3 regions of the Pseudomonas sp. H1_F01 genome follow, and region 2 is predicted to be linked to each of the others. Evidence: predicted binding sites of a transcription regulator. Region 2 holds the regulator's gene; each other region holds the start of a gene.
What was found. The regulator FliA, encoded in region 2, starts transcription of late flagellar genes. The targets are predictions, from matches to a motif close to CTAAAGTTTNNNNNNNNNNNGCCGNTAA.
Positions count from the first base shown of each region.

Region 1: AB4O09_RS14600 (methyl-accepting chemotaxis protein) is a predicted target of FliA. The motif match lies at 3,231-3,258, and genes of this name have one in related genera.
Region 3: AB4O09_RS16440 (methyl-accepting chemotaxis protein) is a predicted target of FliA. The motif match lies at 6,260-6,287, and genes of this name have one in related genera.

Region 1 is NZ_CP162823.1:3,162,593-3,172,882, reverse strand. Features, by position in the region: gene AB4O09_RS14625 (FMN-dependent NADH-azoreductase) at 1-468, opposite strand, end outside; gene AB4O09_RS14620 (LysR substrate-binding domain-containing protein) at 598-1,506, shown strand; gene AB4O09_RS14615 (MmcQ/YjbR family DNA-binding protein) at 1,503-1,853, shown strand; gene AB4O09_RS14610 (DUF1294 domain-containing protein) at 1,858-2,277, opposite strand; gene AB4O09_RS14605 (undecaprenyl-diphosphate phosphatase) at 2,274-3,104, opposite strand; gene AB4O09_RS14600 (methyl-accepting chemotaxis protein) at 3,379-5,013, shown strand; gene pnuC (nicotinamide riboside transporter PnuC) at 5,291-5,854, shown strand; gene AB4O09_RS14590 (AAA family ATPase) at 5,851-6,375, shown strand; gene AB4O09_RS14585 (hypothetical protein) at 6,698-7,144, shown strand; gene AB4O09_RS14580 (hypothetical protein) at 7,146-7,739, shown strand; gene AB4O09_RS14575 (hypothetical protein) at 7,799-8,788, shown strand; gene AB4O09_RS14570 (C39 family peptidase) at 8,958-9,638, shown strand; gene AB4O09_RS14565 (hypothetical protein) at 9,697-10,290, shown strand, end outside.
Region 2 is NZ_CP162823.1:5,033,416-5,043,705, reverse strand. Features, by position in the region: gene flhA (flagellar biosynthesis protein FlhA) at 1-1,866, shown strand, start outside; gene flhF (flagellar biosynthesis protein FlhF) at 1,878-3,227, shown strand; gene fleN (flagellar synthesis regulator FleN) at 3,344-4,174, shown strand; gene fliA (RNA polymerase sigma factor FliA) at 4,171-4,914, shown strand; gene AB4O09_RS22695 (chemotaxis response regulator CheY) at 5,082-5,453, shown strand; gene AB4O09_RS22690 (protein phosphatase CheZ) at 5,472-6,257, shown strand; gene AB4O09_RS22685 (chemotaxis protein CheA) at 6,288-8,549, shown strand; gene AB4O09_RS22680 (protein-glutamate methylesterase/protein-glutamine glutaminase) at 8,598-9,731, shown strand; gene AB4O09_RS22675 (flagellar motor protein) at 9,731-10,290, shown strand, end outside.
Region 3 is NZ_CP162823.1:3,587,109-3,597,398, forward strand. Features, by position in the region: gene AB4O09_RS16415 (ABC transporter ATP-binding protein) at 1-1,004, shown strand, start outside; gene AB4O09_RS16420 (flavin reductase family protein) at 1,049-1,534, shown strand; gene AB4O09_RS16425 (LLM class flavin-dependent oxidoreductase) at 1,564-2,607, shown strand; gene AB4O09_RS16430 (acyltransferase family protein) at 2,835-3,842, shown strand; gene AB4O09_RS16435 (TonB-dependent siderophore receptor) at 3,911-6,034, opposite strand; gene AB4O09_RS16440 (methyl-accepting chemotaxis protein) at 6,326-8,122, shown strand; gene AB4O09_RS16445 (YbdD/YjiX family protein) at 8,315-8,512, opposite strand; gene AB4O09_RS16450 (carbon starvation CstA family protein) at 8,528-10,290, opposite strand, start outside.

The DNA of each region.
Region 1 (10,290 bases), 1.9 Mb from region 2:
GTAATCTTCATGACCCGCGCCACTAGGTTGGCCGGCATGCAAGCCACCCGCCGTGGAGACGATCACCAGTTTCTTGCCACCGCACAGGCCTTCGAAGCCGGCTTCGGTGTAGCGGAACGTCTGGCCAGCGACGGCAATGCGGTCGATCCAGGCCTTGAGTTGAGTCGGAATGCTGAAGTTGTACATCGGCGCAGCGATGACCAGCGCATCCGCCGCCTGGAATTCTGCCATCGTCTCGGCGCTAAGGTCAGCTTCGTGCTTCAGGGCCGCGTCGCGCAACTCGGCGCTGGTGCCAGCGGCGATCAAGGTCTGGGCGGAAAAATGGCTGATGGCGTCAGCGGCCAGGTCGCGATAAGTCACCGTGATGCCTGGCTCGGCGGCTTTCCAGGCTTCAACCACTTCACGGCTCAATTGGCGGGAAGCGGAGTTGTCGCCGAGGATGCTCGAATCGATGTGCAGCAGTTTCATGTCAGTGCTCTCCAAGTGAGGACCGCAACCGGGCGATCAATTGGCGACAATCCTATCGATGAAGCCAATGATCGATAAGTCAGCACAAATGCGATAGTTTGTCCTACTGACAGGACAATCGAGTTCAACATGCAAGACCTCAATGACTTGTACTACTTCGCCAAAGTCGTCGAAGCCGGCGGTTTCGCGGCGGCCGGACGGTTGCTGGGCATTCCCAAGTCACGACTGTCGCGGCGCATCGCCGAGCTGGAAGAACGCCTCGGCGCCCGGTTGCTCCAGCGCACCACCCGCCAATTGAAATTGACCGCGGTCGGCGAACGTTATCTGCGCCATTGCCAGGCCATGTTGCTGGAGGCCGAGATGGCCGACGAAGCGGTGGCGAGCATGTCCAGCGAACCCCGTGGCCGATTGCGGGTGTCGAGCCCGGTGGGGCTGGCCCACCAGTTTCTGCCGGTAGTGATCGAAACCTTCCTGGTGAAATACCCTTTGGTGCAACTGGATATGACCCTGCTCAACCGGCGGGTGGACTTGATCGGTGAAGGCATCGATGTGGCGTTGCGCGTGCGCGACCTGGGGGACGAGGATCCCTTGCTGATGACCCGGCGCCTGCGCCAGGCGCGGCTGATGATGGTTGCCAGCCCGGCCTTTGTCGAAGGACGGCGGATCGAAACCCCGGATGACCTCAAACAGTTGCCGGTGCTGGGGGCATTGGAAGCCGATCGCCAGGTGCACCTGCGCCTGGTCAGCGCAGATGGGCAGCGTGTGGAACTGGGCCTGGAAGCCCGCCTGGGCATTGACGACTTCATTGTGCGCCGCGCCTGTACCCTCGCCGGCCTGGGCTTCACTTTATTGCCGAGCATGTATTGCGAGCAGGAATTGCAGGACGGCACACTGGTGGAACTCTTGCCTGGATGGTCATCGCCCGATGGCTGGCTCCAGGCGGTCTACCCGCATCGGCGCGGCATGCTGCCAGCGGTGCGTGCATGGATCGATCATTTGGTGGAAGCCTTCGAGGGCTGTGGAGATAGAACGATATGAGGTTGAGCGAAGAGGATGTCGCGCAGTTTTGCCTGGGCCTGCCCGGCGCCAGGGAGGACTACAAATGGGGTGGCGTACGGGTATTTTCCATTGCCGGGAACAAGATGTTCGCCCTGCAGGGCCTGCGAGGCGACTCGCTGGCGTTCAAGGTCGACAAGGATCTGTTCCTGGGCCATTGCGACCGGCCGGGCATTCATCCCGCGCCTTACCTGGCGCGGGCCCAGTGGGTCATCATGCAGGTGCCCTACCCGCTGGGTGCCGAAGAGCTGCGTGGTCTGCTGCAACGCTCACACCAATTGGTGGTCAGCAAATTGCCCAAGCGCACGCAGGTGGGCTTGTTGCTCTAGCCATTCAGAACAGATAGCTGCCCAGGAACAATTGGTCGATCCAGAACACCTGGTGCAGCAGCACGATGAACCAGAACACGACCTGAAACGATACTTTGCGGGTCTTGTGGCGAAACAGCTGCTGGGCCAGCAAGGCTCCGGGCCAACCGCCGGCCAGCTCCACCGCATGCAGCACGTTCTCCGGGGTGCGCCAGGTGTCGGCGCGCGCCTTGCGCTTGTCGCTCCAGTACAGCAGGAACGCCACCACGCTGACGACGCCGTAAGCCACCATCGGCACCCACGACACCGCCCGCAGCCCGAACAGGAGCGAACCGAACAACGGCAAGGCACAGAGCAGCGCAAACACCATCAGTTTGAGCCGCAGGTGCTGCACGCTGCCTTCAGCATTGCGCCCGGCGCGTTTGCGGCTGCCTGATTCGTTCATGGCTTGGCAGCGGTCCAGTCTACCCAGCCGAACTGCCAGGTTGCCAGGATCAACAGGCCGAAGGCGATTCGATACCAGGCGAACACGGCGTAGCTGTGGCTGGCGATGAATCGCAGCAGGCCCTTGACCGCAATCATGGCGAAAATGAACGCCGTGACGAAGCCAATGGCGAACACCGGGAAATCCGTCGGGACGAACAACTCACGGTATTTGTAGCCCGAGTAGACTGCCGCGCCGACCATGGTCGGCATCGCCAGGAAGAACGAAAACTCGGTAGCGGTTTTACGCGACAGCCCGAACAGCAGGCCACCGATGATGGTCGCACCGGAACGGGAGGTGCCTGGGATCATCGCAATGCATTGGGCCAGGCCGACCTTCAGCGCGTCCTTCCAGGATATCTCGTCCACAGTTTCAGCGTGCACCTGGTGCTGGCGCTTCTCGGCCCAGAGCATCACCAGGCCGCCCACCACCAACGCGGTGGCCACCGTGATCGGGTTGAACAGGTAGTGGTGGATCCAGTCGGCTAACAGCACGCCCAAGACCACGGCGGGCAGGAAGGCGATCAGCAGGTTGGCGGTAAAGCGGCGGGCGCTGGGTTGTGTCGGCAGGCCCAGCACCACGTCGAAGATCTTGCGGCGGAACTCCCAGACCACCGCCAGGATCGCGCCGAGCTGGATGATAATGTTGAACGCCATCGCGCGCTCGCCACCGAACTCAAGCAAGTCGGCGACAATGATCTGGTGCCCGGTGCTGGAAATCGGCAGAAACTCCGTCAAGCCTTCCACTACGCCAAGAATCAATGCCGAAAAGGCAGTCCACAAATCCATTCATCCCCCAAAAAAGACGCTGTTCATGCAGGTCTTATCAATATTCAAGTGTCATGCAGGTACCCCCGCAGCGGGTGCACGATAACCGCGACCTTTCAAAAAAAACCAATGAAAAATGAGAACCGGCTCAGGTTTTGCGCTGCGGGGCCGAAATCCTATCAGACAAGCCCTGATAACGCTGCCGCGTTGTGACTCAGGTCAATTACCGATAGCGGCCGGGCGCTACAGTGCCGGCCGTCGATATGACAAGAATAAAAAACCGGAGTGACAGCGTATGAATAGCTTGCGCAGTGTGTCGATCAGCCGACGCTTGTGGCTCATCCTGGTCGTGGCCATCGTGATGTTGTTCACGCTCGGCGCCTTGATGCTTAAACAGATCCACACCGACCTCTACCAAGCCAAGGTGCAGAAAACCCAGCATGTGGTACAGACCGCCAGCGGCGTGCTGACTTACTACCAAGGCCTGGAAGCGGCCGGTACCCTGACCCGTGACGCCGCGCAAAAGCAGGCCCTCAGCGCCGTGCGTGGCCTACGCTATAACCAGAGTGACTATTTCTGGATCAACGACCTGACGCCGGTCATGATCATGCACCCGGCCAACCCGAAGCTTGAAGGCCAGAACCTCTCGGCCATCCGCGACCCGAACGGCTATGCGCTGTTCAACGAGATGGTTGCCATCGCCAAGTCCAAGGGCGCCGGCATGATCAACTACCTCTGGCCGAAACCGGGCGCCGAGGCCCCGGTGGGCAAGACCTCCTACGTCCAACTGTTCGAACCCTGGGGCTGGATCATCGGCTCAGGCGTGTACGTGGATGACGTCCAGGCCGAGTTCCAATCCCAGGTAATCAAGGCCTCGGTGGTCGGTTTGATCATCACCCTGCTCATGGGCCTGCTGTTGACCCTGATCGTGCGCAGCATCGTCGGCCCGTTGCAGGAAACGGTCAACGCCATGGCCAACATCGCCAGCGGCGAGAGCGACCTGACCCGCACCCTCGACACCCACGGCCAGGACGAAGTCACGCAACTGGCGCGGCATTTCAACGCCTTTACCGCCAAGCTGCGGCAAGTGGTGACCCAACTGCAAGCTTCGGCCAGTGCGCTGGGGCAATCTTCCAGCGAATTGGGCAACGACGCGGCGCAGGCTCAGGAACGCAGCCAGCAGCAGTCGCAACAAATGGAACTGGTAGCGACCGCGATCAATGAAGTCACCTATGGCGTGCAGGACGTGGCCAAGAACGCCGAGCACGCGGCCAGTGAGATGCGCGACGCCGAATCCCAGGCCCAGCAAGGCCAGGTCAACATCGATGGCAGCTTGCAGCAGATCGACCGCCTGTCCCAGACCATCGACCAGGCAGTGGAAGTGATCCGCACCCTGGCGAGTGAAAGCACCCAGATTGGCAGCGTGCTGGAGGTGATTCGCTCCATTGCCGAGCAGACCAACCTGCTGGCTCTCAACGCCGCGATCGAAGCCGCCCGTGCCGGCGAACAAGGCCGGGGCTTTGCGGTGGTCGCCGATGAAGTGCGGCTGCTGGCCCAGCGTACGCAGAAGTCCACTGCAGAGATCCAGGCGATGATCGAGCGCCTGCAAAGCCATTCCGAAGCTGCCGTGAAAGTCATCAGCGACAGCAGCCGTGCCTCGCAACTGACGATTGAACAAGCCGGCCTGGCCGGTGCCAGCCTCAACGCCATCGGCCAGGCCCTGCGCAATCTCAACAGCCTGAACGCCTCCATCGCCAGCGCCACCCTGCAACAGGCCCATGTGGTGGAAGACATCAACCAGAACGTCACCCAGGCCGCCGGCCTGTCCCACAGCACCGCCATGGCCGCCGAACAATCCAGCCAGGCAAGCACCCGTCTCAAGGCGTTGAGTGAACAGTTGAACGGGTTGCTCACGCAGTTCCGGGTCTGAAGATCGGTAGACCACCCCTGTGGGAGCGAGCCTGCTCGCGAATGCGGTTTGATTTGATCGTTCCCACGCTCCGCGTGGGAATGCATCCCGTGACGCTCTGCGTCACATTCCAGAAGCGGAACGCAGAGCGTCCCTGGCGACATTCCCACGCAGGAGCGTGGGAACGATCGTAATCCCTTGCTCGCGATAGCGACGGTACATTCAACATTGGTATTGGAGCTGTCCACGCCATAGCGTTTACAATCGCCGCCCTCTTCCATTTCCCCAAGGAACCGCCATGTCCGGGCTTGAACTGTTTGCCGCAGCCCTCGGCGTGATCGCCGTCTGGTTGACCGTCAAACAGAACCCCTGGTGCTGGCCGATCGGCCTGGTCATGGTGTTGCTGTACAGCTGGATTTTTTTCGAGGTGAAGTTGTACTCGGACATGCTGCTGCAGGTTGTCTACGCGGTGCTGCAACTCTACGGTTGGTGGCAATGGACCCGCGCCGGGCACAATCATGATGGACGCCAGGTCAGCCGCCTCGGCGGGTCGTCAGTGCTGTTCGGCCTGGCTATCGGTGCGGCAGGCAGCCTGCTGTTGGGCGCCGCCATGGCCCACTGGACCGATGCCGCCCAGCCCTGGCTCGATGCCGCGCTCACCGGTTTCAGCCTCGTGGCCCAGTGGTGGATGGCGCAAAAACGCGTGCAATGCTGGCCGCTGTGGATCGTCCTGGACGTGATCTTCGTCGGCCTGTTCATCTACAAGGGCTTGCACCTGACAGCGGCGCTCTACGCCCTGTTCACCCTGCTGGCCGTGCAAGGCTGGCGGGAATGGCGCGCCGATCCGGCCCTGCGCGCATGAAGGTAGTGGTGCTGACCGGCCCGGAATCCAGCGGCAAGAGTTGGCTGGCGGCGCAATTGCAGGAACACTTTGGTGGCGTGCGGGTGGATGAGTACGTGCGCCATTTCATGGAGCAGACCCAACGCGATACCTGCCTGGCCGACATCACCGACATCGCCTCCGGCCAACTGGCCTGGGAAGATGAAGCGCGTGCCCGCCGTCCGGCGCTGTTGATCCTCGATACTCACCTGTTGAGCAACATCCTCTGGAGCCAAACCCTGTTCGGCGACTGCCCGGACTGGCTCGAACCGGCCCTGCTGGCCCGCCATTATGACCTGCACCTGCTGCTGAGCCCCGAGCAGGTCGAATGGACCGGCGACGGCTTGCGTTGCCAACCTGAACTGGCTGAACGGCTGGCGTTTTTTGAAGCGATCGAGGCTTGGCTGAGCGGACACCGGCAACCGTTCCAGGTCATTGAAGGCGATTGGGCGCAACGCCAACAGCAAGTGTTCGCCGTCGTTAGCCAGCTGCTTCAAGCCTGATCGCGGGGTGATCTGTTCCATTCTTGAAACAGCGCAGTCGCTCCAAACCCGGATCCAACGCCGCTTCATCAAATTGCCATCAAGACTGTCAAGTTTCTGAAACACCCGCCCAAAAGCCTGGATTCAGAGGCCTGGAACAGTAAGTGACCGGTTAGTCACCCTGTGCCGTGTCTCAGCGCTGAAACACCCCTTCCACCCGGCATACCGTCGAAAAATACAACTCATTGAATTTAAAGGTATTTCAAAACTCGGCACGACACCTGCTCTGCCCCACTTCGCAACGCTGGACCAGGGCCAGCCCACCGAAGAAGGAATCGATGCCGTGGGGACTTTCGAGAGAAGTTTGACCTGTCTGCTGTTGATCGGCTGCGCCGCCAGCGCAACGCTCAGTCTGCCAGCGCAGGCCGAGGGCAACGGCGTCATTGTCCTCAACCGTGACGTGCAGCCCATCGCAATTGGTCGCAACGGTGGCAAAGATCCCTACCCGACCACCGTCAATGCCAACCCCTCCGAACGAATCCACCAGGCGACCGCCAGCACCGAACTGAGCGATGGCGAATTTGCCAGCGTGGCCAGCGGCTCGTCGATCCGCAACACCGTCAACCCGAATACCGGCGTGCAAGGCCTGAACGTCGTGAGCAATCCCAACGGTATGCCGGGCATGAATGCCGGTCACGGTGGCGGTAGCGGCGGCGCGATCTCCGGCACCATCAACCGCTCGCTGAGTTCCGGCCTGGCCCCGCTGGGTCGGCTGGCGGGAGGCCAGTGAGATGAAGCCCGTGCTGTTTCTGCTCGCCCTGTTCATGCTTTCCCTGCTCAGTTCTTTCACCGTATTTGCCGATCCAGGTGTTGCGGTGGTCAGTAACGCCAACCTGCAGGATTCCGGCAGCCATTACACCGGCAACTTCAACGTCAACCAGGCCGCCGGCGACCAGATCCAGCAAACCAACACCCGGGCCATCGCCATTGGCAGCCACGCCCAGGCCAGCACCCGCGTACAGCAACGCGTCGACACGCCGGCCGACCCTTCCATGAACGCCACCGCCCGTATCGGCGGCAACTCCTTCACCAACGGCAACGGTGTACTGGGCGTCAACCAGTCCGCCGGGGCCAACAACCAGATGGCCAATGTCATGCGGGTGGGCATCAGCGCCCATCCGCAGAGCATTGATGACAGCGCCCTGTCTCAACAGAACGTGGCGTTGCTACCGAACTCAGGAGCAACTGGCACCCCAACCGGCAGTCGCCAGGTCGTTACCAGCGACCAGGCCTTCACCGGCAGCCGAGGGGTAATCCAGGTGAACCAGAGCGCAGGGGTGGGAAACCGTATGGCTAACACCCTGAGCATCCGGGTTGCTGATTGACCCGGAGGCTACATAAGAAAGTACCGACACTTAACCAACGACACGCAAGGAGAAACACCATGAAACCTACAATGGCACTCAAACCATTGGTTTTCGCTCTCGCCGCGGTCATGACAATGGCGGCACAGGCTGGAGGAAACGACAACAATAATGGCCATGGCAATGGTCACGGTCATGGCAACGGCCATCAGCAAGGGCCGACGCTGGATCAATTGCTCTCCATCAATGCCGGCGCTGGGGCTACGGTGCTGGATGAGCAGAACAGCGACGGCAACGTGGTGACCAACCAGGCCACCAGAAACACCGCTGAAGCCACTGACTCGCTCAATGGCAGCAACGGCAACATGGGCGCCAACATTGCCGGCGGCGACGGCAACCAGCAAGACAACGCCGCCGCCCTGGCCACCGCCGACGAAAGCTTCATCTTCGGCTCGGCTGTCGCCGCCTCCAGCGCCACGCAGGTCAATAACAACAACTACGTCAAGAACAACTCGACGCAAAACAACGCCTCGCTCACCAATGCGGGCAACAATGGCTCCGGCAACATCGGCATCAACGTGACCGCCGGGAACTTCAACCAACAGAAAAACAACCTGGCCATCGCCGTATCCGGGGGCCGTGTCGCACAGGCCTCTGCCGCGGCTGACCAGTCCTCCACCGGCCTTGTGGTCGACAACAAAGGCGTGCGGACCTACAAGACCGACACCCTCACCAGCACCTACAGCGCCTCCGGCACGTTCAAGGCCAAAGGTACCGGTACCGCCGAAGACGATCACGGCGGCTGGGACAACAAAGGCGGCGGCTATGGCGGCGGTCACGATGACGACAAGTTCAAGTTCTCCGCCGTGGGGACCTTCGAACTGGCCGGCAGCAACACCCAGCAGGTGCTGACCCGCGACGGTTGGAAAAACCCTGTGATCAACAACGCCACCATGACCAACTCAATGAACGGCTTCTCCGGTAACGGCGGCGCCAACGTGTCGGCAGGCGTGGGCAACCAGCAGAGCAACTCGCTGTCCATCGCTGCCGGCTGCAAGGCTTGCATGTAAAAAAGTACCGCTGTAGGGGCGAGTCTGTGGGAGCAAAGCTTGCTCGCGATGAGGTCGTTACATAAAACGCCTCTGTTGGTTGTAAAACCGCTATCGCGAGCAAGCGTTGCACCCACGGACTCGCTCCCACAGGGGGCTTTTTCCTGGATGCCCACTAGGCGTATTGATCATGCGTGTCACTGCCGTTTCCCTGCTGCTCTGCCTGGCCTGCGCGGCCGAAGCAGCGCAGATGCCTGTGGCCGCCCTGCCTGGCGGCATGCTGGTCTACAAACCGGTGCAAAGCGTACGCGAACGCAAATTCAGCGACATCGTCGAACAGAAAACCGATTTCAGTTGCGGTGCCGCCGCGCTGGCCACGGTGCTGCGCCAGGCCTATTGGCTTGACGTCGATGAAGAGCACGTCATCAAAGGCATGTTGGTCAATGCCGACCAGAATCTGGTTCGCACCCAAGGGTTTTCCATGCTGGACATGAAGCGCTACGTGGAAACCATCGGCATGCGCGCCCGAGGCTACCGGATACCGCCAGAGAAACTCGAAGCGGTGACGATTCCGGTGGTGGTCCTGATGGAAATACGCGGCTACAAGCACTTCGTGGTGTTGCAGCGGGCCGACAAGCAATGGGTCTACATCGGCGACCCGGTGCTGGGCCACAAGCGCTACGCCCATGATGAGTTCATCAAAGGCTGGAACGGCATCGTCTTTGCGATCGTCGGCCCGGGCTATGACAAGACCAATGCACTACGCAGCCCTCCTCAACCCTTGACCGCCCGTAACAAGCTGGACGGTTTCAACCCGGTCAGGGATGCGGAACTGATGGATTTCGGCTTCATACAGAGCGACTTTTTTTAATCGCCGACCAACTGCCAACATAAGTACAAAAAGGAGCAGGACGCTCCGGGAGCAGCACATGAAAACCTCACACTGGCTGTCGCTGGCCTGCCTGCTCGCGACCGCCTCGGGCTACGCCCATGCGGGCTTCAAACCCATCGAAGTCAAGGACCAGGAGCTTGCCGAGCTGCGCGGTCGTTATGTCATGCCCGGCCGAGTCATCAGCTTCGGCATCGTCATGAGCAGTACCTGGCGCAACGCCAGCGGCGACTTGATCGGCGCCACCAGCGCCATGCAGATCCAGGCTGCCACCGTCAAACCCGAATTCTATGTCTCCACCATCAAGCAGACCGGTAACGGCAGCGTTCCGGACCAGGGCAGCGGCAATATTACCGGTGGCGCCGGCCTTGGCACGAGCCAGGGCGTGACCCAGAGCGTACGCGCCGCCGGAGACGGCAATACGGCCTACAACAACGTCAACATCAACGTAAAAGAGAGCAACCAGGCCCCGGCACTCGTGCCTTCCCAAGGCCAGTTGCTGACCAAGGGCCAGACCATCAGCGGCAGCAACGCCGCCGGCAGTGTCGCGGTCACCGCCACCGGCAGCGGCGTGCAAATGGCGATCCAGGCCAGCCATAACCAGGGCAGCACCCTGCAACAAGTGGCCCAAGGC
Region 2 (10,290 bases):
AACGTGGCATCCACCCGGGTGGTCATGCTCCATGGCCAGGAGGGGCACGCCGCCGCCGGTAAAGTGATCCAGGCCTTTGGCGAGGTGGTGATCGGCGGCAACTACGTGGTCGGTATCGTGGTCTTCGCCATCTTGATGATCATCAACTTCGTTGTGGTGACCAAGGGCGCCGGGCGGATTTCCGAGGTGAGCGCGCGTTTCACCCTCGATGCGATGCCCGGCAAGCAAATGGCGATCGACGCCGATCTCAACGCTGGCCTGATCGACCAGAGCCAGGCCAAGCTGCGTCGCCTGGAAGTGGCCCAGGAAGCCGAGTTCTACGGTTCCATGGACGGTGCCAGCAAATTCGTGCGCGGTGACGCCATCGCCGGCCTGCTGATTCTGTTCATCAACCTGATCGGCGGCATGGCCGTCGGTATCTTCCAGCACAACATGACGTTCGGCGACGCTGGCAAGGTTTACGCCTTGTTGACCATCGGTGACGGTTTGGTGGCGCAATTGCCATCACTGTTGTTATCCACAGCTGCTGCGATCATGGTGACCCGCGCTTCGGGCTCCGAAGACATGGGCAAGCAGATCGGCCGGCAAATGTTCGCCTCGCCCAAGGCCCTGGCGGTTGCCGCCGGCCTGATGGCAGTCATGGGCCTGGTGCCGGGCATGCCGCACTTTTCCTTCCTGAGCATGGCTGCCCTGGCTGGCGGCGGTGCCTACCTGTTCTGGAAGAAGCAGAACGTGCAGAAAGTCCAGGCCCTGCAAGAGGTCAAGCGCCAGCAGGAGCTGCTGCCGTCGCCGGCCCGTGCCATGGAAACCAAGGAACTGGGCTGGGATGACGTGACGCCAATCGACATGATCGGCCTGGAAGTCGGTTACCGCTTGATTCCATTGGTCGACCGCAACCAGGGTGGTCAGTTGCTGGCGCGGATCAAGGGGGTGCGCAAGAAGCTGTCCCAGGACCTGGGCTTCCTGATGCCGACCGTGCATATCCGCGATAACCTCGACCTGGCGCCGAGCGCCTATCGCCTGACGTTGATGGGGGTGATCCTGGCCGAAGCCGAGATCTACCCCGACCGCGAGCTGGCGATCAACCCCGGGCAGGTCTACGGCTCCCTCAGTGGCATCACCGCCAAGGATCCGGCTTTCGGCCTGGAAGCGGTGTGGATCGAAATCAGCCAGCGGGCCCAGGCCCAGTCCCTCGGCTATACCGTGGTGGACGCCAGTACGGTGGTGGCGACCCACTTGAACCAGATCCTGTACAAGCATTCCAGCGAGCTGATTGGCCACGAAGAAGTCCAGCAACTCCTGCAAGTACTGGCCAAAGGCTCGCCGAAGCTGGCCGAAGAGCTGGTGCCGGGCGTGATTTCGTTGTCGCAGTTGCTCAAGGTGCTGCAGGCGCTGTTGGCCGAACAGGTGCCCGTGCGCGACATACGCAGTATTGCCGAGGCTATCGCCAACAACGCCTCCAAGAGTCAAGATACCGCCGCCCTGGTGGCTGCGGTTCGGGTCGGCGTGTCCCGCGCAATCGTCCAAAGCATTGTAGGCACTGAGTCTGAGCTGCCTGTGATCACGTTGGAGCCAAGGTTGGAACAGATATTGCTCAATAGTCTGCAGAAGGCAGGACAAGGCTCGGAAGAGGGTGTCCTGCTGGAGCCAAGCATGGCCGAGAAGCTGCAGCGTTCGCTGATCGAAGCAGCCCAGCGGCAAGAGATGCAAGGCCAACCGGTGATCCTGCTGGTGGCCGGCCCGATTCGCGCGATGCTCTCGCGATTCGGGCGCCTCGCGGTCCCGGGGTTGCATGTGCTGGCGTACCAGGAAATACCGGACAACAAGCAAGTGACCATCGTTGCGACAGTAGGGCCCAACGGCTGAGGTAGTGGTTTATGCAAGTGAAGCGTTTTTTCGCCGCCGACATGCGTCAGGCCATGAAACTGGTTCGTGACGAGCTGGGCGCTGAAGCAGCCATCATTGGCAACCGTCGTATCGCCGGCGGTGTCGAGCTGACGGCGGCCCTGGATTACAAACTGTCTGCGCTGGCCCCGCGGGTTCCGAACATGGAACTCGAAGATGAGCTGCGCAAGACTCAATCGCGCATCGCCAGCGCCCAGGCCGAGTTGAGCCTGCGCAGCAGTGAAGGCGAGGCCGCGGCAGGCACCAATCGTCAATTGTTCGCCGGTCAGCCGCTGACGGCCGGCCTGCCGTTGACGGCTGCCGAACCGCTGATCGAGCAGGCCCACGCCGAACCGCGTCGTCCTGAGCCGGCGCCCGCGGCGCCTGCCCGGGGTGTCGATCCGCGCGCCCTGGACTCGATGCGCTTTGAACTCAACAGCCTGCGCGAGCTGATGGAAGTCCAGCTCGGCTCCCTGGCCTGGAACCAGCTGCAAGGCAGCCGTCCAGCCCAGGCCAACCTGTGGCGTCGCCTGCAACGCATCGGCCTGTCCGGCCCGTTGTCCCGGGACCTGCTGGCGCTGATCAATGGTATCGAAGAGCCTCGCCAGGCCTGGCGCATGTTGCTGGCGCACCTGGCGCGGATGATCGCGACCCCGGAAGTCGAGCCGCTGGAAGAAGGCGGGGTAATTGCCATGGTCGGTCCTGCCGGCATGGGCAAGACCACCACCCTGGCCAAGCTCGCCGCCCGTTATGTACTCAAGTACGGCGCCCAGAGCATTGCCCTGGTGAGCATGGACAGTTTCCGCATCGGTGCCCAGGAGCAACTCAAGACCCTCGGCCGGATCCTCAATGTGTCGGTGACCCATGTGGATCCGGGCCAGTCCCTGGCCCAGGCGCTGGAGCCGCTGCTGCGCAAACGCGTCGTGCTGATCGATACCGCAGGCCTGCAAGCCAGCGATCCAGCCCTGCGCATGCAGCTCGAAAGCCTGGCCGGACGCGGTATCAAGTCAAAAAATTATCTCGTGTTGGCAACCACCAGCCAGAAACAGGTTCTAACCGCCGCATACCACAGCTACAAACGCTGCGGGCTGGCCGGCTGCATCCTGACTAAGCTGGACGAAACGGCAAGCCTGGGCGAGGTGTTGAGCCTGGCGATCGGTCATGAATTACCGGTGGCCTACCTGACCGACGGGCCGCGGATCCCGGATGATTTGCATCTGCCGCGCCGTCATCAACTGGTCAGTCGTGCCGTGAGTGTGCAAATGCAGGAAGAACCCAGCGAAGAAGCCATGGCTGATATGTTCGCTGATATCTACCACAGCCCGACCAAGCAGGTCGGCTGAGGTAATCATGAATATTTTTTGTACCTACATCGATGGTCTGCCATGCATTGTTCCGTATGCGAACGCGCAGCCAGTAATGTGGCCTCCGTCTAAGTAAGACAAGGTAAAGAACGAACATGGGCAGCATGCATCCCGTACAGGTGATCGCGGTGACCGGCGGCAAAGGTGGCGTCGGGAAGACTAACGTGTCAGTGAACTTGTCCCTGGCTCTGGCAGAGCTTGGCCGACGGGTCATGCTGCTGGACGCCGACCTGGGCCTGGCGAACGTCGACGTGTTGTTGGGGCTTACACCCAAACGCACGCTGGCGGACGTGATTGAAGGGCGCTGTGAGCTGCGTGACGTGTTGTTGCAGGGGCCGGGCGGGATTCGCATCGTGCCGGCTGCCTCAGGCACCCAGAGCATGGTTCACCTGACCCCGGCCCAGCACGCGGGCCTGATCCAGGCTTTCAGCGACATCGGCGACAACCTCGATGTGCTGGTGATCGACACCGCAGCCGGTATCGGTGACTCGGTCGTCAGTTTCGTCCGCGCGGCCCAGGAAGTGCTGCTGGTGGTCTGCGACGAACCGACGTCCATCACCGACGCCTATGCCCTGATCAAGTTGCTTAACCGCGACTATGGCATGAACCGCTTCCGCGTCCTGGCCAACATGGCCCAGAGCCCGCAGGAAGGACGCAACCTGTTCGCCAAGTTGACAAAGGTCACGGATCGCTTCCTGGACGTCGCCCTACAATACGTCGGCGCAGTGCCTTACGACGAAAGCGTACGCAAGGCCGTCCAGAAGCAACGTGCCGTTTATGAAGCCTTTCCACGCTCCAAATGCGCGCTGGCGTTCAAGGCCATCGCCCAGAAGGTCGATACCTGGCCACTGCCGGCCAACCCTCGCGGGCATCTGGAATTTTTCGTCGAGCGTCTTGTGCAACAAACAGCAGGGCCCGTGCTATGACAGCCAGCGGTTACAACCATCTCTATAAAAAATCGGCACGGGACGCCCAATACGAATTGATCGAGCGTTACGCGCCACTGGTCAAGCGTATCGCCTATCACTTGCTGGCGCGGTTGCCGGCCAGTGTCCAGGTTGAAGACTTGATCCAGGCGGGCATGATCGGCCTGCTCGAAGTGTCGAACAAATACGACGCGAGCAAGGGCGCGAGTTTCGAGACGTATGCCGGTATTCGCATTCGCGGTGCCATGCTCGATGAAGTCCGCAAGGGCGATTGGGCGCCGCGTTCGGTACACCGCAATACCCGCATGGTCAGTGATGCAATTCGGGCAATTGAAGCTAAAACCGGGCGTGACGCTAAAGATCACGAGGTTGCGGCCGAACTCCAGTTGAGTCTCGACGATTATTACGGGATTTTGAACGATACCTTGGGCAGCCGCCTGTTCAGTTTCGACGACCTGTTGCAGGACGGCGAACATGAAGGGCTGCACGAGGATAACGCGAGTGCTCACATGGAGCCGTCGCGTGACCTGGAAGATGAACGTTTCCAGAGCGCGCTGGCGGAAGCGATTGCCAATTTGCCGGAGCGTGAGCGGCTGGTCTTGGCGCTGTACTACGACGAAGAGCTGAACCTCAAGGAAATCGGTGAGGTCCTGGGGGTCAGCGAATCGCGGGTCAGCCAGTTACACAGCCAGTGCGCGGCCCGTTTGCGGGGGCGTTTGGGGGAGTGGCGAGCGCGTTGACAGGCAGTGTGGGGACACTGCGAACGAGGCTGGCCTGGCAGGTGCTGTGCCAGTCTCCATCCGTGGTGCTCCAGACCGTTGTCGAGTGTTGTGCCGGATTGATTGAAATGGCGCGTCCAGGTGCTGGGCGCGTTTAAGACTGCTTGGAGGTCGAATTGGACAAGAACATGAAAATCCTCATCGTTGATGACTTCTCAACGATGCGGCGGATCATAAAAAACCTGTTGCGTGACCTTGGGTTCACCAACACGGCCGAAGCAGATGACGGGACCACTGCGCTCCCGATGTTGCACAGTGGCAACTTCGATTTTCTGGTCACCGACTGGAACATGCCGGGCATGACCGGTATCGACCTGTTGCGCCAGGTGCGTGCCGACGAAAAACTCAAGCATCTTCCGGTGCTGATGGTCACTGCCGAAGCCAAGCGCGAGCAGATCATCGAAGCGGCCCAGGCCGGTGTAAACGGCTATGTGGTCAAACCCTTCACGGCCCAGGCGTTGAAAGAGAAGATTGAAAAAATCTTCGAACGCATCGGTTAACGGCGCCACGGGGGAGCTATGGATAACGAATCTTCAATGGGTGATTTCGAATCGACCCTGAAAAAACATGCCCGCGAACTGGTCGACAGCCTTGAAAAAGGTCGTTTTGGCGATGCGGTTCAAATGATCCATGAGCTCAACCAGACCCGTGACCGCGGTCTGTATCAGGAGGTGGGCAAGCTCACGCGTGAATTGCACAGCGCGATTGTCAATTTCCAGATCGACCCGAATATGCCGCAGGCCGAGGAAGTCTCGCAGATCACCGACGCCACCGAGCGTCTGGGTTATGTGGTCAAGCTGACCGAGGCCGCGGCCAACCGCACCATGGACCTGGTGGAAAGCGCAACGCCCCTGGTCAACGGCCTGAGCGAAGAAGCCCAGGCCTTGAGCACCGACTGGGGTCGGTTCATGCGGCGCGAAGTCGGCGCCGAAGAGTTTCGGGAGTTGGCCCGTCGGGTCGACGGTTTCCTGGCGCGCAGCAGCACCGAGAACCGCGCGGTGGCAAGCAACCTCAACGATATTCTGCTGGCTCAGGACTATCAGGACCTGACCGGCCAGGTGATCAAGCGTGTGACCCAACTGGTCACCGAAGTGGAAAGTAACCTGCTCAAACTGGTGTTGATGGCCAGCCAGGTAGACCGCTTTGCAGGCATCGAACACGACCGTGAAGCGATGCTTGCTGAAAAAGATCCACAAAAACATCTCTCTCAGGGTGAAGGTCCGCAGATTCATGCCGATAAAAGAGAAGACGTTATGTCCGGTCAGGACGATGTGGACGATTTGCTGTCCAGCCTTGGATTCTGAGTTTTAGCCCTGTTTTAGGAGCAGCCATTAATGAGCTTCGGCGCCGATGAAGAGATCCTTCAGGATTTCCTGGTTGAGGCCGGCGAGATTCTAGAGCAACTGTCCGAACAGCTGGTCGAGCTGGAAAGCCGACCAGATGATGCGGATCTGCTCAATGCAATTTTTCGCGGTTTCCACACTGTAAAAGGAGGCGCCGGCTTCCTCCAGCTCAACGAGCTAGTGGAGTGCTGTCACATTGCCGAAAACGTGTTCGACATCCTGCGCAAGGGTGAGCGTCGCGTTGATTCGGAACTGATGGACGTGGTGCTTGAAGCGCTGGATGCGGTCAACAGCATGTTCAGCGAAGTGCGTGAGCGCTCGCCGATCACCGCTGCCACGCCTGAGTTGCTCGCCGCGCTGGCACGCCTGGCGGAGCCGCAATCGGCTGATGAAGCGGCTCCGGTTGCCGAGGCAGTGGCTGAAGAGCCGGTCGCCGAAGAGTCGGGCGACATCACCGATAACGAATTTGAACAACTGCTGGATTCGCTGAACGCCGTCAAGGCCCAAGCCGAAGCGCCGGCGGCACCTGCTGCGCCGCCCGCCAATGCAACAGCTGACGCCAGTGATGAAATCACCGACGACGAGTTCGAGTCATTGCTCGACCAGCTCCATGGCAAAGGCCAGTTCGCTCCCGATGCGGTCACGCCAGCGGCGACTCCGGCTGCCCCGAAAGCGGCGGGCGACAACTCCGACATCACCGACGACGAATTCGAAGCCTTGCTCGATCAGTTGCACGGCAAGGGCACGTTTGCCGTTGACGCGCTGGATTCGGCCATCGCTTCCGCGCCGACGCCAGCCAAGCCGGCTGCCGCCGCGGCTGGCAGCGACCTGATCAGCGATCACGAATTCGAATCGCTGCTCGACGAACTGCACGGCAAAGGCAAGTTTACAGAAGTCGGGAAGGCCGCGGCTGCTCCTGCTGCCGGCACTACCGCCACTGCTGTTCCAGCAGCCAAGGCTGCGCCCAAACCCGCTGCCAAGGCACCGGAACCGAAGGCCGAACCCGCCAAGCCTGCTGCCACTGCGGCCCCGGCACCTGCCCGTGCTGCGGCGGCTGCGCCAGCGGAAAAACCGGCCAGCGAAGCCGAGACCACCGTTCGGGTCGATACCGCACGCCTGGACGAGATCATGAACATGGTCGGCGAACTGGTGCTGGTGCGTAACCGTCTGGTGCGCCTGGGCCTCAATAGCCAGGACGAAGCCATGTCCAAGGCCGTGTCGAACCTCGACGTGGTCACGGCGGACCTGCAGACCGCGGTCATGAAGACCCGGATGCAGCCGATCAAGAAAGTCTTCGGGCGCTTCCCGCGCCTGGTTCGCGACCTGGCTCGCCAGCTCAAGAAAGAAATCAACCTGGAACTGGTGGGTGAAGAGACCGACCTCGACAAGAACCTTGTCGAGGCCCTGGCCGACCCGCTGGTCCACTTGGTGCGCAACGCGGTCGACCACGGCATCGAGTCGCCGGAAGAGCGCGAAGCCTCGGGCAAGGTCCGCAGCGGCAAGGTGATCCTGGCCGCCGAGCAGGAAGGCGACCACATCCTGCTGTCGATCTCCGACGACGGCAAAGGCATGGATCCGAACGTGTTGCGATCCATCGCGGTGAAACGCGGTGTGATGGACAAGGATGCCGCCGACCGCCTGAGCGACACCGAGTGCTACAACCTGATCTTCGCCCCGGGTTTCTCGACCAAGACCGAGATTTCCGACGTGTCGGGCCGTGGCGTGGGCATGGACGTGGTGAAAACCAAGATTTCCCAGCTCAACGGTTCGATCAATATCTACTCGACCAAGGGCCAGGGCTCGAAGATCGTCATCAAGGTCCCGCTGACCCTGGCGATCATGCCGACCCTGATGGTGATGCTGGGCAACCAGGCCTTCGCCTTCCCGCTGGTCAACGTCAACGAGATCTTCCACCTCGACCTGTCGCGCACCAACGTGGTGGACGGCCAGGAAGTGGTGATCGTACGGGACAAGGCACTGCCACTGTTCTACCTCAAGCGCTGGTTGGTCAGCTCCGCTGCTCATGTGGAGCAGGGCGAGGGCCATGTGGTGATCCTTTCGGTGGGCACCCAGCGGATCGGCTTCGTCGTCGACCAGTTGGTGGGCCAGGAAGAAGTGGTCATCAAGCCGTTGGGCAAGATGCTCCAGGGCACCCCGGGCATGTCCGGCGCCACCATCACCGGCGACGGCCGCATCGCGTTGATTCTCGATGTGCCAAGCATGCTCAAGCGTTACGCCGCCCGGCGTATTTGATTCTGGAGGGGCGTGGCCCAGGGCCGCGCCTCGTCTAACGGAGTGTTTATGGTAGTTAAAGTCCTGGTGGTGGACGATTCGGGGTTTTTCCGCCGCCGCGTCTCGGAAATTCTTTCGGCGGACACGAGTATTCAGGTCGTCGGTACCGCGACCAACGGCAAAGAGGCGATCGATCAGGCCCTGGCACTCAAGCCGGACGTGATCACCATGGACTACGAGATGCCGATGATGGATGGCATCACGGCCGTGCGGCATATCATGCAGCGCTGCCCGACCCCGGTATTGATGTTCTCGTCCCTGACCCATGAAGGCGCCCGAGTGACCCTCGATGCGCTGGACGCCGGGGCGGTGGATTTCCTGCCGAAAAATTTCGAAGACATTTCGCGCAACCCCGACAAAGTCCGGCAGTTGCTGTGCGAAAAGGTCCACAGCATTTCCCGCAGCAATCGTCGTGTCGGTGCCTACAGCGCACCGGCGCCAGCCCCTGTTGCGGCGCCAAGCCCGGCGCCGACTGCATCGAGCAGCTTCAATCCGGCACCGGTACGCAGTGCATCGGCACCAGCCCCTGCGCCGGCTCGCCCGGTGCCCGCCAGTGCGTCGTCGCCGGCCCCCAAGCGCAAAGCCTACAAGCTGGTCGCTATCGGCACGTCCACGGGTGGCCCGGTGGCGCTGCAACGGGTCCTGACCCAGTTGCCGGCCAACTTCCCGGCCCCCATCGTGCTGATCCAGCACATGCCGGCGGCGTTCACCAAGGCTTTCGCGGAGCGCCTGGACAAGCTGTGCAACATCAGCGTCAAGGAAGCCGAGGATGGCGACATCCTGCGTCCAGGCCTGGCGTTGTTGGCGCCAGGTGGCAAGCAGATGATGATCGATGGCCGCGGCGCGGTGAAAATCCTGCCGGGCGACGAGCGTCTGAACTACAAGCCTTGCGTGGACATTACCTTCGGTTCCGCGGCCAAGTCCTACGGTGACAAAGTTCTGGCGGTGGTGCTCACCGGCATGGGCGCCGACGGTCGCGAAGGCGCGCGCCTGCTCAAGCAGGGTGGCAGTGCGATCTGGGCCCAGGACGAAGCCAGCTGCGTGATCTACGGCATGCCAATGGCCATCGTAAAAGCCGATCTCGCCGACGCAGTGTACGGATTGGACGACATCGGTAGACACCTGGTCGAGGCCTGCCTGTAATGGATGTACTCAGCCTGATCGGCATCATCATGGCGTTCGTCGCCATCATTGGCGGCAATTATCTGGAAGGCGGTCATTTGGGCGCGCTGGCCAACGGCCCGGCGGCGTTGATCGTGCTCGGTGGCACCATTGGCGCGGCGCTGTTGCAGTCGCCCATGAGCGCTTTCAAGCGCGCCATGCAAGTGCTGATCTGGATTCTGTTCCCGCCCCGTGTCGACCTGGCCGGTGGTATCGATCGTGTGGTGAACTGGAGCCTGACCGCTCGCAAGGAGGGCCTGCTGGGGCTGGAAGGGGTGGCCGATGCCGAGCCCGACAGCTACTCACGCAAAGGCCTGCAATTGCTGGTGGACGGCGCCGAGCCGGAAGCCATCCGCAGCATCCTGGAAGTGGATTTCTACACCCAGGAAAGCCGCGATATCGAAGCGGCCAAGGTGTTCGAAAGCATGGGCGGCTACGCGCCGACCATCGGCATCATCGGTGCGGTGATGGGCCTGATCCATGTGATGGGCAACCTGGCCGATCCGTCGCAATTGGGTAGCGGCATCGCCGTGGCGTTCGT
Region 3 (10,290 bases), 1.4 Mb from region 2:
GCGGCTCGGGCAAGAGCACCACGCTGTCGATGCTGGCCGGCTTTGAAACCCCCAGCAGCGGCGAGATCCTGGTAGGCGGAAAATCCCTGGTCAACGTACCGCCGCACAAACGCGACATCGGCATGGTGTTCCAGCGTTACTCGTTGTTCCCCCATCTGTCGGTGCGCGACAACATTGCCTTTCCGCTGGCGATTCGCAAACTGGCCGGCGCCGAGCGCGAACGTCGGGTCGACGCCATGCTCAAACTGGTACAACTGGGAGAGTTCGCCCATCGCCGCCCTTCGCAACTGTCGGGCGGCCAGCAGCAGCGCGTGGCGATTGCCCGGGCACTGGTCTACGAACCACGCATCCTGCTGATGGACGAACCCCTCGGCGCGCTGGACAAAAAGCTCCGGGAAGACTTGCAGGATGAACTGCGCCAATTGCATCGACGCCTGGGCATCACCATCGTCTACGTCACCCATGACCAGGAAGAAGCCATGCGTCTGTCCCAGCGCATCGCGATTTTCAGCCACGGCAAGATCGTCGGCCTGGGCAGCGGCTATGACCTCTACCAGAACCCGCCGAACGCCTTCGTGGCCTCGTTCCTGGGCAACTCCAACTTCCTCAAGCTCAAGGCCCAGGGCAACGCAGTGGCGACCTTCGAAGGCCAGTCGCTGTCGATCCGCCTGACCGCCGGCCTGCAAACGGACCAGGACGTGCTGCTGATGGTGCGCCCGGAAAAAGCCCTCGCCTTGAGCGTCGAACAGGCCGCCCAGGAACCCTTGGCAGCCGGTTGGAATGAGGTTTCGGCCAAGGTCGTCGAAGTGCTGTTCCTGGGTGAAAGCCAGACCTGCAGCGTGGTGACGTCTGGCGGCACGGCCATGACGGTCAAGGCGCTGTCCGCCGCCGGCATGCCACTCAAGGCCGGCGACCCGGTGCGTGTGCGCTGGGCCACCGCCGATGCTTGCGTCTACACCCAATGGGCCGAGAGCGACCTGAACAAGGCCGCAGGTGCCCACTGATGAACACTGCGCGCCCACAACCGATAAAGCCCGAGGATCGTCCAATGATCGATGCCAGCGTCTACAAACAAGTCATGGGCTCGTTCCCGTCCGGCGTGACCGTGATCACCACCCTCGATGACGACGGCCAGATCGTCGGCCTCACCGCCAGCGCGTTCAGCTCATTGTCGATGGAGCCAGCGCTGGTGCTGTTCTGCCCCAACTACAGCTCCGACTCCTATCCGGTACTGATCAAGAACAAGCGCTTCGCCATCCACCTGCTCTCCGGAGGCCAGCAGAATGAAGCCTATGCCTTCGCCCGCAAAGGCAAGGACAAGGCCCAGGGCATCGAATGGACCTTGAGCGAACTGGGTAATCCGCTGCTGAGCAATGCCACCGCCATCATCGAATGCGAACTGTGGCGCGAATACGAAGGCGGCGACCACGCCATCATGGTCGGCGCCGTAAAGAACCTGATCGTCCCGCAGCACACACCGGGGCCGCTGGTTTATTGCCACGGCAAGATGGGCGCCCTGCCTGTCCTCGCCTGAACCGATCGTCAACTACAAGAGATAGCGCCATGAAATTTTCCCTGTTCGTACACATGGAGCGCTGGGACGAAAGCATCAGCCATCGCCAGTTGTTCGAAGACCTGAGCGAGCTGACCCTGTTGGCCGAGGCCGGCGGTTTCAGCACCGTGTGGATCGGCGAACACCACGCCATGGAATACACCATTTCGCCAAGCCCGATGCCGCTGCTGGCGTACCTGGCCGGCAAGACCACCACCATCCACCTGGGCGCTGGCACCATCATCGCGCCGTTCTGGCACCCGCTGCGGGTGGCCGGCGAATGCGCACTGCTGGACGTGATCAGCAATGGCCGCATGGAAGTCGGCCTGGCCCGGGGCGCCTATCAGGTGGAGTTCGACCGCATGGCCGGCGGCATGCCGGCTTCCTCCGGAGGCCAGGCCCTGCGGGAGATGGTCCCGGTGGTGCGCGCCCTGTGGCAAGGCGATTACGCCCATGACGGCGAGATCTGGAAATTCCCAACCTCCACCAGCGTACCCAAGCCAATCCGCAAACCTCATCCGCCGATGTGGATCGCCGCCCGCGACCCGGACTCCCACAACTTCGCCGTCGCCAACGGCTGCAACGTGATGGTCACGCCGTTGATGAAGGGCGATGAGGAAGTCCTGGACCTGAAGAACAAGTTCCAGGCCGCCCTGGACAACAACCCCGACGTGCCGCGCCCGCAATTGATGGTGCTGCGCCACACCCACGTGCATGCGGTGGATGATCCCGAAGGCTGGAAGGTCGGCGCCCAGGCGATCTCGAAGTTCTATCGCACCTTCGATGCCTGGTTCGGCAACAAACAAGTGCCGGTCAACGGTTTTCTCGCGCCAAGCCCGGAAGAAAAATTCGCCGAGCGCCCGGAGTTCCAACTGGAGAACATCCGCAAGAACACCATGATCGGCACCCCGCAGGAAATCATCGAGCGGATCAAGTATTACCAGGAACTGGGGGTGGATGAGTTCAGCTTCTGGTGCGACAACAGCCTGCCCCATGCCGAGAAGAAAAAATCCCTGGAGCTGTTTATCCAGCAGGTGGTGCCAGCGTTTCGGTGATCAGTGACATCGCTATCGCGAGCAGGCTCGCTCCCACATAGGTTCCACGGCGTACGCAATATTTGTGTGCACCGACGGCCCTGTGGGAGCGAGCTTGCTCGCGATGGCCATCCAATTGAAACATATGTGTCAAATGTGACAATTCCCCCCACTACCCCGCCGCCGCCCCGCAAACTGCTATCAACGGCTCGCAAAGCCACATAATTTACCGCGCAATTTGTTTAAGGATGATGCGCGTGGGAGTTTATCGGTTGCTGCTGGCCATGCTGGTAGCGGTTTCTCATATGGGCATGACGTTCATGGGTTTTAACCCCGGCGTCGTTGCCGTGGTGTCCTTTCTGATCATCAGCGGCTTCGTGATGACCTCGCTGATCGAAAGGACCTACAACACCCCGGGCCAGATCGGCCTGTTCTACATGGATCGATTGCTCAGGCTGTACCCACAGTTTCTGGTGTACTTCGTCCTGTCCTGCGCGGTGATACATTTCCTTCTGCCGGGAACGCCCCAGGCAGCCGCCCTGACCCTCGAAAACATCGCCACCAGCCTGCCGATCGTGCCGTTGGGTTTCTACATGTTTGGCATCACCGTGCCCGAGATCCTGCCACCCGCTTGGTCCCTCGGCCTGGAAATGTGCTTTTACCTGCTGATCCCGTTCCTGATTCTCTACAAGACGCGGGGTATAGCCTTTGCGCTGTCCGTGACGGTGTTCATGGTCGCCTCGCTGGGCTACCTCGACACCGACATCTACGGCTACCGCCTGCTGCCGGGCGTGCTGTTCATTTTCCTTTGCGGCAGCTACCTGTATCGGGCCCAGGCCAAGGGGCTGTGGATCGCGTTCGTTACCGGATTCGTCGCAGCATTGATGTTTCTCGCCATTGTTGTGGGGATCATTCCGCGTCGGCCGTTCAACGCCGAGGTGACCCTGGGCATTGCTCTGGGCCTGCCAGCGGTTTTTCTGCTCAGCAGGTTGAAGCATCACCGGCTCGATGAGTTCCTGGGAAATATCAGCTACGGCGTGTTCCTCAACCATTTTGTGGTGATGTACGTGTTGCGGGCATTCTGGCCGGTGGAGTACAGCATCCTGATCATCACGGCGGTGCTGGTGCTGTCGTTCGCGATGAGTGGTGTTTCGTACTATGCGGTCGAGCGACCGGCGCTGAAGCTTCGTCATGCGCTCAGGGCGGGCGTTAAATACGGTACCACGCAGGCTCCCGTTGGCAGCACGGCGGCTTAGCCTCTGACTGCCATACAAAAATGCCCGGAACGCAGGTCCCGGGCATTTTGTGTTTCAGCGCAGCCGAATCAGAACGTCACGCTGGCGCTCAGCTTGGCAGTACGCGGCTCACCGACATTGACTTGCAGTTGGCTGCCGGTGGACGACGGGTAATACTGCTTGTCGAACAGGTTGTCGACGTTCAGTTGCAGCGACGTCTTGTGCCCCAGTACCGGCGACTCCCAGCGCAGGAAGGCGTCGGCGACGGTGTAGCTGCTCAGCCAGAAATCGTTGGCCGCGTTAGCCGCACGCTCGCCGACGTAACGCGCACCGGCACCGGCGTGCCAGGCACCGAATTCGGCCGGGACGTTCAAGTGGTGCGACAAGTACAGGCTGGCGGTGTGCTTGGGCGCATCGGACAGGCGGTGACCTTCGTTTTTCGGGTCATCGAGGATTTCAGTGTGGGTATAAGCATAAGTCCCGATCAAATCCCAACGTTCCGCCAGACGACCGGTGATGTCGAGTTCGAGGCCTTGGGAGCCGACCTTGCCCGCGGCTTCTGCCAGCGTTACGCCGTTGACCGTAGAGGACGTCACGACGTTTTTCTTCTCGATATCGAACAGCGCAAGGTTGATGTTCAGGCCCGGCAGCGGATCGTACTTGGCGCCAATTTCGTAGCTACGACCCTCCTCCGGCTTGAAGGTACTGAGGTTGTCGTCCACGGTGTCGTTAGGCTTGAACGAACGACTGTAGTTGCCATACAGCGACAGCTCCCCGGTGGCTTTATAGACCAGGCCCAGGAACGGGACGAAGGCATCGCCGTTGTCGTCGCGGACCGGCACCCTGGTGACCAACCCTTGCTTGGCGAACTGATCGTAATGCTGGTAGCGACCACCGAAGACCAGGATCCAACGATCATTCAGGTGCCAGTTGTCCTTAAGGTAGACCGAGCTGGAAGTCAGCTGATTGCTCAGATTGCTTTGGGTCGGGCTGATGACGCTGGGCTCTCCCAGGCCGCCGTACACCGGCGCAGAGATATCGAAGCCCCCCCGCACTGCCCCACGGTAGGTCTTGCCACGGTATTGGTCCGACACCTGATTATCAGCACCGATCAACACGTCATGGCGCTGGCCGAACAGCTCCTGTTTACCGATGAAGTCCCAGCTGGCGTAACGGGTTTCGTCATCGTAATGAGCGCCGTTGGCGGCTCGCTGAAAAACGCCGGTTTTCGACAGACTTGGCTGCGCAATCGAAAGGCTATACCGATCATTGTTCCAGCCATAGGTCACGCGAGTTTTCCAATCCTCGCTCAACTCATACTCAAACCGCGCCGTCGCCGTTTCGCGAATCCCCACGCTCTTGGCCCACGGCTCATCCAGACGCTTGTCGTAATCGATATCGGCCGGATGCCCATTGGTGAACACCGTCCCACGATCAAACGGATTGGAATATTCGTTGTACTCATAGCTGAGATTCAACGAAGCCCGCTCCCCCGTCCAAGCCAGGGACGGCGCCACCAGGGTGCTCTCGTTGACCCCGTAGTTGCGCCAGTAGTCCTCGTGGCCGCGCTCGGCGATCAGGCGATAAGCCAGGCCGGTGTCGCCCAGCGGCCCAGTGGTGTCCAGGGCCATGGTGCCGCCGCCTTCGCTATAGGCCGAGCCGCTCAACGTGGTGCTTTGGGTGTACTCCGGTTTCTTGCTGATGACGTTGACCAGGCCGCCTGGCTCAAGCGCGCCATACAGCATCGAGGCCGGGCCCTTGAGCACTTCGACCCGTTCGGTGGTAGCGCTGAAGTTGTGCCCCAGGTTCGAGCGCACGCCGTCGCGCAGGATCGAGCCATCGTCGTTGGTGCCAAACCCGCGCTTGACCAGCGAGTCTCGCGAACCGCCCAAGGTGTTGCCCTGGCTGACGCCGCTGACGAACTTCATCGCGTCGCTCAGCGAGCGCACCTGATAGTCGGCCAGGGTCTGCTGGGTCACCACGTTGATCGATTGCGCTTCTTCCTTGATCGGTACATCGCTCTTGCTCGCCGTGCTGGCTTGCGACGTCGTATAGCCCTCTTCCTGAGTGACGCGACTGCCCTGGATGGCCGTGGCCGGCAGTTCGAGAGCGTCCTGCGCCCACAACGGGCTGGCAATGAAGCAGCAGGACAGCGTTGGCAACACACACTTGATAAAGACGTTGCGATTAGCGAGGGGGGTGGAACGTTTCAAGACGCGCACTCATAGAAGGGACGTTAATGAGAGCAAATATACTTTGAGAATCATTCCCAGTAAATCTTTTGTATCAAATGCTGATCGTCCCCAAACCCCCGTGGGAGCGAGCTTGCTCGCGATAGCGGCGGTACATCCAACATCAATGCAACAGACCCACCGCCATCGCGAGCAAGCTCGCGCCCACGGATTTCGCGAACGGTGATATCAAATCGCCCCACCGCCCTAAAGCTTTGGCGTGCGCGGTCGAATGTATTCCATTGAGAGATTTTTTTGCCCAGGAGCAGCGGCATGCAGACGTTAAAGGCCTTGTACGAGTCTATCGAGATGCAGTTTTTCGATACCCTCACCAAAAAACTGTCGAGCCTTTTCCTGTTGGTGCTGGTCAGTGGCTTGCTGTACTGGGTGGCCCTCAGCGCTCGCGCCGAGATCGTGCTGCAGTTGCGCGACGCACAGTTGGACGGCGCCTTGCTGGGGCAGATCGAAGGCCGGCTCGACAGCCTCACCCATGCCCTGCTCTTCGGTGCGTTCCTGACGCTGGGCATGATCAGCTTCATGGTCTGGTATTTCCGCCATCTCATCGTGCGCCCCGTCACCGCCATGACCAAGGCCCTGGAAGAGATCGCCAACGGCGAAGGTGACCTGTCCAAGGACCTGCCGCTGGTGACTCACGACGAGATCCGCGTGCTGGCCGGCACTTGCAACCGTTTCCTGGCCAAGCAGCGGGAGATCATCAGCAACGTCCAGGCACTGACCGTGCACATCGCCGTCGAATCGGCCCGCTCGTTGAAGAACATCAGCGATTCCAGCGACAGTGCCACCCACCAGGCCCGCTTCGCCAAGGAGGTGATGGACCAGAGCAACACCGCCGTGGGCCGCATCGAAGAAGTCTCGCGCCAGACCCAGGGCATCTCCAGCACCACCGCCCAGAACCTGAGCATGGCCCGCGACTCCTACGCCGAGCTGCTGGAAGTGACCGGCAACATCAGCGAAATCTCCAACAGCCTCGGTGAATTTGCCACGCTGGTGAGCGCCTTGAACCAGCGTTCCTCAAGCATCAAGTCGATTGTCGGGTTGATCCAACAGATTTCTGCCCAGACCAACCTGCTGGCCCTCAATGCCGCCATCGAAGCCGCCCGGGCCGGCGAAAGCGGCCGTGGCTTCGCGGTGGTCGCCGATGAAGTGCGGACCCTGGCACAAAACGTCAGCCGGGCCACCGATGACATCTCACGCAACATCGACGCCATGCTCGATGAAGTCAGCTCCACCCACGAACAGACCACCCAGATCAGCCACAGCGCCCGGGAAACCCAGAAAGTGGTGGAACGCGCCTCCGGTCATTTTGAAAGCATGATCGGTGATTTCGAATCCACCAACGGCAAGCTGGCGGACATCGCGACCCATATCCAGCAGTTCGCCGACAGCAACACGGGGATCAACGACCGGGTCACCCAGATTCACGCCGACAGTCAGTTGATCGACCAGCGCATGCAGCATTCGGCGACGGCCACCCGCGACCTGTCCGGCGTGGCCGAAAAGGTCCAGGCGCTGTTGGGTCGCTTCGTGCTCGGCCACGGCAAGCTGGATGCCGCCATCACCCGGGCCAGTCAGTGCCGCGACACGCTCCAGGTTCGCCTGGAGGCGCTGCAAAGTGAAGGCCTGAATCTGTTCGATCAGAATTACCAACCGATTCCCGGCACCGACCCCAAGCAGTACATGGCCAGCTACACCGAACGCTTTGCCCAGGTTTGCCAGGAAGAATGCGACAAACTCACCCGCAGCACGCCGGGTGGCAAGGTTTCGTTCATTGTCGACAGCAAGGGCTACTGCCCGGTGAACAACAGCTGGGTCTCCAAGCCGCCAACCGGCGACCGGGTGGTGGATTTGCCGGTGTGCCGCAACAAGCGAATCTTCAACGACCCGATCGGCCTGCGCGCGGCGGGCAACGTCCAGCGTTTCCTGCTGCAGACCTACCTGCGCGATACCGGGGAAATCATGACCGAGATCGACGTACCGTTCTTCTTCGGCGGCCGTCATTGGGGCAACTTGCGGGTGGGCTTCGATGCGGCGGTGTTGTTGGCGGAGTGATGAAGCGCTCGCACGACTCCTGAGATCCTCCCAAAGGGGATCTGTGGTGTATGCACATCTTGAGACCACCCCAAAAACAACTGTGGGAGCGAGCCTGCTCGCGAAGGCGGTGGGTCAGTCAACATCAATGCTGCTGATCCACCGCCTTCGCGAGCAAGCCCGCTCCCACATGGGGTTCGAGGCTACCTCAACTCAACAGCACTTGGGCCCACCCTTGCCACCGTAACGGGCCTCCTGGCGTTCGCGAAAGAACGCCTCGTAGTCCATCAACGGTTTGTCCGGGTGCTTGGTTTGCATGTGCTCGACGTAGTTGTCGTAGTCGGGCATTCCGACCATCAGGCGGGCGGCCTGACCGAGGTATTTACCCAGGCGACTCAAGTCATTGAACATCGTTGCAATCCCCTATCAAGCGTCCGGCAAGGCCTGGAATGGCGCTTCCTTGTCCGTGCGTTCCTTGGTGCCCCAGGCGGCGATACCGACCTTGAGCGCGTAGAACAGGATGCTGAAGACCACGAACAGGAACAAGGCCGTCAGCGTCGCGTTGGTGTAGGCGTTGAACACCACGTGCTGCATCTGCTCGATGCTCTTGGCCGGGGCCAGGACCTGGCCGGCGGCCAGGGCATCGTTGTATTTGCGCGCCAGGGCCAAAAAGCCGATCGCCGGGTTGGCGTCGAACAGCTTGATCAGGCCCGCGGTGGTGGTGCAGATCAGCAGCCAGACCGCCGGCAGCATGGTCACCCAGACGTAGCGCTGGCGCTTCATCTTGATCAGGACCACGGTGGCGAGCATCAGGGCGATACCGGCCAGCATCTGATTGGAGATGCCGAACAGCGGCCACAAGGTGTTGATGCCGCCCAGCGGATCGATCACGCCCTGGTACAGCAGGTAACCCCACATCGCTACGCAACCGGCGGTGGCGATCAGGTTGGCCGGCCAGGATTCGGTGCGCTTGAGCGAAGGCACGAACGAACCCAGCAAGTCCTGCAGCATGAACCGCCCGGCACGGGTGCCGGCGTCCACCGCGGTGAGGATGAACAGCGCTTCGAACAGGATCGCGAAGTGGTACCAGAACGCCATGGTGTTCTCACCCGGCAGCACCGAGTGCAGGATCTGCGCGATCCCGACCGCCAGGGTCGGCGCACCGCCGGCACGGGCCAGCACAGTGGTCTCGCCGATGTCCTTGGCCACCGCTTGCAGCGCCTCGGGGGTGATTGCAAAACCCCAGCTGCTGACGGTCTGGGCCACGGCCACCACGTCACCGCCGACGATCGCCGCCGGGCTGTTCATGGCGAAGTACACGCCCGGCTCGATGACCGAAGCCGCGACCATGGCCATGATCGCCACGAAGGACTCCATCAGCATGCCGCCGTAACCGATGTAGCGGGCGTTGGTTTCGTTATCCAAGAGCTTGGGCGTGGTGCCCGAGGAGATCAGCGCGTGGAAGCCCGAGACCGCGCCGCAGGCGATGGTGATGAACAGGAACGGGAACAGGCCGCCCTTCCATACCGGCCCGGTACCATCGGTGAACTGGGTCAGCGCCGGCATTTTCAGCTCGGGCATGGTGACCAGGATGCCGATCGCCAGGGCAACGATGGTGCCGATCTTGAGGAAGGTCGACAGGTAGTCCCGCGGCGCCAGGATCAGCCACACCGGCAGCACCGCCGCGACAAAACCGTAGCCGATCAGCATCCAGGTAATCTGGATCCCGGTGAAGGAAAAGGCCTTGGCCCAGACCGGATCGGCAGCGATCTGCCCGCCCAGCCAGATCGAGCCCAGCAGCAACAGCACGCCGATGAGCGAGATTTCACCGATGCGGCCCGGGCGGATGTAGCGCATGTAGATGCCCATGAACATCGCGATCGGGATGGTCGCCATCACCGTGAAGATGCCCCACGGGCTCTCGGCCAGGGCCTTGACCACGATCAGCGCCAGCACCGCGAGGATGATGATCATGATCAGGAAGCAGCCGAACAGCGCGATGGTGCCGGGGATGCGGCCCATTTCCTCACGGACCATGTCACCCAGGGAACGCCCGTTGCGGCGGGTGGACAGGAACAGGACCATGAAGTCCTGCACCGCACCGGCCAACACCACGCCGGCGATCAGCCAGAGCGTACCGGGCAGGTAGCCCATCTGCGCCGCCAGCACCGGCCCGACCAGCGGCCCCG